Regions from separate parts of the Variovorax sp. 01T432 genome, predicted to be linked through region 2. Evidence: riboswitches for the same ligand, from Rfam matches in the RefSeq annotation. Region 2 holds a riboswitch; the other holds the start of a gene.
What was found. Region 2 has a riboswitch for glycine ahead of gcvT (glycine cleavage system aminomethyltransferase GcvT). Riboswitches for the same ligand answer to the same signal wherever they lie in the genome.
Positions count from the first base shown of each region.

Region 1: linked by a shared signal. The riboswitch ahead of AC1DNF_RS13405 (FAD-dependent oxidoreductase) and the one ahead of gcvT (glycine cleavage system aminomethyltransferase GcvT) in region 2 are both predicted to bind glycine.

Region 1 is NZ_JBFTPS010000014.1:83,953-87,349, forward strand. It holds partial or broken gene AC1DNF_RS13400 (D-amino acid dehydrogenase) at 1-660, opposite strand, end outside; glycine riboswitch at 749-866, opposite strand; glycine riboswitch at 882-971, opposite strand; gene AC1DNF_RS13405 (FAD-dependent oxidoreductase) at 1,043-2,065, opposite strand; glycine riboswitch at 2,145-2,251, opposite strand; gene AC1DNF_RS13410 (helix-turn-helix domain-containing protein) at 2,403-3,137, opposite strand; gene AC1DNF_RS13415 (hypothetical protein) at 3,254-3,397, shown strand, end outside.
Region 2 is NZ_JBFTPS010000020.1:14,898-18,294, forward strand. It holds gene AC1DNF_RS16630 (ABC transporter permease/substrate-binding protein) at 1-820, shown strand, start outside; gene AC1DNF_RS16635 (hypothetical protein) at 928-1,461, shown strand; glycine riboswitch at 1,504-1,608, shown strand; glycine riboswitch at 1,621-1,741, shown strand; gene gcvT (glycine cleavage system aminomethyltransferase GcvT) at 1,788-2,957, shown strand; gene gcvH (glycine cleavage system protein GcvH) at 2,994-3,365, shown strand.

The DNA of each region.
Region 1 (3,397 bases), on a different contig from region 2:
TCATCAGGAAGCGCACGCCCGCGGCGGCGGCCAGCGCGACCAGCTCGCGCGCAAAGCGGTTGGCGTCGCCCGACTCGTCTTCGGCCGTATAGGTGGCGCCTGCCAGCTGGGCACGGATGTGGGCCAGCGCGGGTTCGATCTTCACGGCCTCGTCCGCGGAGATCACCCGGCGGTCACAGCCGAGTGCGCGCATCTGTTCGGCGGGCTTCAGGGCGGCATCGAATTCCTTGCGCGTCGTGTAGAAGTGCAGGATGCCTTGCGTGCGCTGGTCGTAGCTGAGGCCCGTGTCGCGGCGCAATTGCTGCAGGGTCTCCCGGCTGTAGGTGCCCAGGCGAACGATCTGCTCGATGTTGTGGCGGGTGCGCGCCGGTGTGCATTCGCGCAGGAACTGCAGGCCCCACAGCCACTGGCGCATGTCCGCACGAATTCGGAACAGCAGCGGGGCATCTTCCTTGCCGAGCCATTGCAGCACCTTCAGCGGCGCGCCCGGGTTGGCCCAGGGTTCCGCATGGCTGACGGAGATCTGGCCGCCGTTGGCGAAGCTGGTTTCGGCCGCCGGTGTGGCCTGTCGGTCGATCACGGTCACTCGTGGCCGAGTTGCTGGAGGTAGTAAGCCGAGGTCACGCCGAGCAGGCCGGCGCCAAGAACGATCACGCGCATGTGAATCACCAATGAAGGTTGCAGCGCTTGGACGAACGGGAACGGAAGCCTCGACGAACGAAGAGCAACCGGACGCTCGGTCCAAGTTGCCGCTCCCCCTGTCCTCGGTACCTGAGAGATTCACCCGCTGCGCCCGCAACGGGTTTGCTCCTTCGGTGCATCGCGCCCACCTTGAAGCGGTGCGATGGCTCTCCAGACGGCTCTGACAGTTGGTGCAGTACAGGCTCATCTCGTGAGTCGACCTGAGCGTTTATGGGAGTTTGCGCCTTCGGTGGGGCCGCTGGCGCGGCCCGCTCTCCTGCAGTGCGGCGATTGTAGGCCGCGCGGGCCCGGCCGTGCTAGAGCCCCGTGAACGCGAACTCGAGTTCCGGCCGCAGTCCGCTCATGACAGCATGTCGATGCGGCGCAGGATGGCATGGAAGCGGTCCGAGTCGGGTTCGCCCTGTTCGTCGGGGCTGGAGGGCACGGTGCCGGAAACACGCAGGCACTCGCCGGTGGGCGTCTCGACACGAGCAATGCGGAGCTTGCCTTGGCGGTCCCGCAGCGTCAGGCGCGGGGCGCGGGCCGGGTCCTTCAATGGGATGGTGACGATGTACTCGCGCGCGAAGCGCAGCGGCATCGCGATCTTCAGGCGCTCCGCGTGAGGCACGCTCGAACTCCCGAGCGCCAGCACATAGGCCTGGCCGCGCAGGGTGCTCGGACGACCCTCGGCGTCGGCCAACTCCACATGGTCGATGCGGCCGTCGTGCTCCTGGAGCGAGACGACGGTGTGCTTCATCATGAAGCGCACACCGGCAGCCCGGCACAGGAAGACGAGGCTTGCCGCGAACTGGCCGGGGTCGCGCGCCGGATCTTCGAGGGAGTAGGTGGCGCCGGCGAGTTGGTCGTGGATCGATCGAAGGGCGGGCTCCATGACGACTGCCTCGGCGGCGGTCAGCAGGCGCTCCTCGCAGCCCAGTTTGCGCCAGTGCTGCGCACGTGCCGACCGGTGGCCGAAGGTGTCGGCGTCCGTGAAGAAGTTCAGGAGGCCGCTGGTGCGCGCGCTCTGCGGCATGCCGACTTCGTCGCTCAACGCGCGGACGCTCCTGCGGCTGTAGGCAGCCAGGCGCACGAGGTTTTCCATGGGATCGGACTTGTGGCGCATGCCGATGGCTCGGTCGAGCAGGCCGGCAAGGCTTCGCCGCAGGCGTGCATGCAGCCTGCGCCAGCCTTCCCGATTTCCCGCGCCCGCGAGAGAGGCGGCGGCGGCGTCCCGTGGAGCGGCCGCGTCCTCGGCCACGCGCCCGCGCGCCTTGGCCGCGGGCGTCGAGTGCCGATCGACCACGGTCACCTCGTGGCCCAGCTGTTGAAGGTAATAGGCGGATGTGACGCCGAGCAAGCCGGCGCCGAGTACAACCACGCGCATGTCCGAATCCTTGTGGGAAGACATGAACGGCGGGCGCTGGCGCTCCTGATGCGAAGCGACCCTTCCCGGGGTTCAGGCTGCCGCTCCCCCTGTCCTCGGTACCTGAGAGATTCACACGCTGCGACCTGCAACGGGTTTGCTCCTTCGGTGCACCACCTGCTGTGGTGACTCTCCAGTCGGCGATTGATCAATGGACGCAGTGACCGAATCGCCTCGAGCGATTCACCTGAGCGTTCATGGGAGTTTGCGCCATCGGTGGGATGCATGAGTGCATCCGCTTTTCTGCAACAGGTAGTTTACTAGGGAAACCGGTTTCAGGTAGGTAGGGGCCTGACGCTCAGGCCCGGCGCAGGCGGGTGAACAGCTCGAACTCCCAGTTGCGCATGCCCAGCAGCAGCGTGTAGCCCTCGCGCTCCTTGGGTGACAGTTTCTGGTCGGTCTGGTGCTGTTGGGCAAAGTCCTGCGCCACGCGTTGCAGCCGGTCCAGGAAGGCGGGCGCCAGGGATCGGCTGATCGAGCCATGAACCAGCAGCAGCCCCTCGGCCGGGCCGTCGAAGCCGCCCCGGTAGTAGTCGAGGACCACGTTCTCGCGGAAGAAGTCCATCACCGGACCGTGCGGCCGCCAGCGGAAGGTCTTGGCGAGCTTCAGGCGGTAGCGGTTCAGCGGCCGCAATTCGATGATGCCGATGCGGTCCAGCTGCGCCAGGTAGCCGATGCATTCGGCTTCGGTGATCCGGTAGGCGGCGACGACCTGCTCCAGCGTCCACTGGCTCAGCACGCAGATGGCCAGCAGCAGCAGCTTCTTGTCCTTGACCACCGCTTGCTCCTGTTCGAGCGTCAGCTCCTTCAGCAGCGGCTGGTCGTCCGCCACGCGCCGGGCGAGCTCGGCGAAGTCGATCTTGAGCGCGCGGCAGATGGCGTCGACCCGCGTCAATGGCATGTCGCCCTTGGCGAGCATCCGCTTGACGCTCGACTCGGCCATGTCCAGCGATTTCGCGAGGTCCGCGTAGGTCATCCGGGCATTCTTGAGTTCGCTCTTCAGGGCCTGGACGAGGTCGACGGTGGTGCTCATGGCGAGTATTGCTGGTTGATACCGGGAGTCGTGAAAAAGTGCTCCGTATCGATTTTCGATGCCCGAGCAGGCGTTGACAACCTAAATTCCGCCGCACCGCCAAACCGGAGCCTGCCATGACGATGCTGCCTTCCCTCTCTCGCCGCGAGCGCGGCTTGCTGTCGCTGTTTGCGTTGCTCACCTTGGCCGCGTTCGCGGGGCCCGCCTTGACGACGGCTGAACTACCGGCGTCGACGCTCGCCGACAACCATGCGTGGCAC
Region 2 (3,397 bases):
GGCGGTCGTGCTCTACCGGCTGGACGTGCCGGCGCGCTGGCCGCAGGCCTGGGCCGCGCTGCAGAAGCTCCAGGGTCGCATCGACGAGCCCGCCATGATCCGCATGAACGCGCGCGCCGAACTGCAGGGCGAGGCCTTCGATGCGATCGCGCGCGATTTCCTGGCGCGCAAGGCCGCCGTATCCGGCGAAGTCCCCCGCGGCTTCGCCGCCAAGCTCTTCGGCTCGGACCTCGGCCGCCTCACGCGGCAACACCTGCTGCTGGTCGGGGCCTCGGTCGGCCTCGCGATCCTCATCGCGGTGCCGCTGGGCATCCTCGTGTTCCCGCACCTGCGCGTGCGCGCGGTCGTGCTCGGCCTGACCGGCCTCCTGCAAACCATTCCCTCCCTGGCGCTGCTGGCCCTGCTGATCTCGCTGCTCGGAGCGATCGGCACCGTGCCCGCCCTGATCGCCCTCACGCTCTATGCCCTGCTGCCCATCATGCGCAATACCGTGACCGGACTGGCCGAGGTGCCCGCGGGTCTGCGCGAGGCCGGCACGGCCCTGGGCATGACCGGCGCGCAGAGCCTGCGGCTGGTGCTGCTGCCGCTGTCGCTGCCGACCTTGCTGGCGGGGGTTCGGACCGCGACGACCATCGCCATCGGCACCGCCACCATCGCCGCCTTCATCGGCGCGGGCGGCTTCGGCGAGCGCATCGTGACGGGACTGGCGCTGAACGACCGCGGGCTGCTCATCGCCGGCGCCGTGCCCGCCGCCCTGCTGGCGCTGGTGAGCGAGGCGCTGTTCGAGGCCATCGAATACCTCATGCGGCGCCAGCGCTGAGCAAGCCGGGGCGTCCCGCGCCGCACTCGCGGGGGCGCCGCATTCACGCGGGTGTCACGACGACCTCCGATGATGCGGTGCTCCATCCCGAACCCCGCAAGATCCCGATGCTTCTCGTCAAGACCGACAAGGCCCGCCAGGAACTCCAGCCGGGCCGCCGCACGCTGGGCCAGCGCGAGCGAGCGCTGCTGCTGATGGCCGACGGCCAGCGCTCGGTGACCGATTTCGGCCAACTCTTCGGCGGCCGCGAAGAGGCTGGAAGGGTGGCGCTGCACCTGGTGAACGAGGGCTTCCTGCTGGTGCCGAAGCAGCAGGCGCCGGAGGCCTCCTCGCCCGTTCGGGTGCCGGCGCCGCTCGCGCAGGCCGCGCCGGTCTCGGTCGACGCCTTCGACGGCAAACGCTCGCTGGCGACGACGCGGATGTTCCTGTTCGATCTCTGCGAGCGCATGTTCGTGCGGCGCGACCCCGTGCTCGCCGCGCAGTTCCGCGACACCCTGCGCGAGGCGCGCGACCGGACGTCGATGCTGTCCACGGCCAACGCCATGCTGGCCGAGATCGAGAAGGTGGCGGGCCCGGAGCGCGCCGAGTCCGTCCGCACACGCATCGACATGCTGCTGCCGGTGGCCGATGCCGTGCACTGAAGACGCCGCGCCCGGGACCGCCCTCTGCCCGATCCCTTACACTCTTTCGTGTCAGGAGAGAGCCGCGCCCCCGCGTGGCCGCCGAAGGCGCAGGTCCCATCGAGAGATCGGGCCCGAACGCTCAGGCAAAAGGACTGACGAGGCGCTCGTTTTTTCGGGCGTTTCCTTGCTGGAGAGAGGCGGACCGCCACTGAGCAACGATCAGTGAGAGCCGCCCACCGAAGGAGCAAACCCCGATCGTGGGGCGAATCTCTCAGGTAAAGCGGACAGCAGGGGTGGCCCATGGCTTGCGTCATGGATAGCGACTGCCCCTATTGGAGAGTGCCTTGGCCTCCTCACCCGCCCCCGCCGAAGTCCTGCAAAAGACCCCGCTGTACGACCTGCACGCCGAGCTCGGCGCCCGCATGGTGCCCTTCGCCGGCTACAGCATGCCCGTGCAGTACCCCACCGGCCTGATGGCCGAGCACAAGCACACGCGCGAGGCCGCCGGCCTGTTCGACATCTCGCACATGGGCCAGCTGCGCCTCAAGGGCCCCGACGCCGCCGCCGCCTTCGAGACGTTGATGCCGGTCGACGTGATCGGCCTGTCCCCCGGCAAGCAGCGCTATGGCCTGCTGCTCAACGACCAGGGCGGCATCCTCGACGACCTGATGTTCTTCAACGAGGGCCGGGACTCGCTCTTCGTGATCGTCAACGGCGCCTGCAAGGCGGCCGACATCGCCCACATCCGCGCGAAGATCGGCCAGCGCTGCCAGGTCGAGCCGATGCCCGACCATGCGCTGCTGGCGCTGCAGGGCCCGCTCGCCGCCGGCACGCTCGCGCGCCTGTCGCCGGGCGTCGAGCGCTTCGTCTTCATGACGGGCGGCGAAGTGCGCATCGGCGGCCTGGCGGCCTTCGTCACGCGCAGCGGCTACACCGGTGAAGACGGATTCGAGATCTCGGTGGCCGCGAAGGATGCCGAGGCCCTCGCCCGCTTGCTGCTGGCGCAGCCCGAGGTCAAGCCGGTCGGCCTGGGCGCGCGCAACTCGCTGCGGCTCGAAGCCGGGCTCTGCCTCTATGGCAACGACATCGACGAAAGCACCACGCCGGTCGAAGCCTCGCTCGGCTGGGCGATGCAGAAGGTGCGCCGCGCCGGCGGCGCGCGCGAGGGCGGCTTCCCGGGCGCGGCGCGGATTCTTGCGCAGCTCACGGCCGCCAGCGGCACCGCGGGCCACCTGGACCACGACACCCTGAAGCGCAAGCGGGTCGGCCTGGTCGCGCTGGAACGCGTGCCGGTGCGCGACGGCACGCCCCTGCAATCCTTCGAGGGTCTTCTGATCGGCAAGGTGACCAGCGGACTGCTGAGCCCGACGGTCGATCGGCCGATCGCGATGGCCTACGTGGCGCTGGCCTACGCCGAGCCCGGCACCCGCATCCAGGCGATCGTGCGCAGCAAGCCCGTGCCGATGGAAGTGAGCACCATGCCCTTCGTGCCGACGCGTTATTTCCGTGGATGATGGCCGGCTGATCAATTTCCAACCAGGAGTCTTTTCATGAGCATCAAGTACACCAAGGACCACGAATGGGTCGATGCCGGCAGCGACGGCGTCGCCGTCGTCGGCATCACCGTGCACGCGCAGGACGCGCTGGGCGATGTCGTCTTCGTCGACCTGCCCAACGTCGGCGAGACCTATGCGCAGGGCGAAGTCGCCGGCGTGGTCGAGTCGGTCAAGGCCGCGGCCGACGTCTTCATGCCGGTGTCCGGCGAGGTCACCGAAGTCAACGAAGCGCTGCGCGCCGATCCCTCGCTCGCCAACAGCGCGCCGGAAGCCGAAGGCTGGTTCTTCAAGGTGCTCCTGAGCGATCCCTCGCAACTCGACGCGCTGCTGGACGCCGCCGCCTACCAGAAGATCGCTGAATCATGACTGCCCCCCGGCTTGCCACTTCGTGTGCTTCG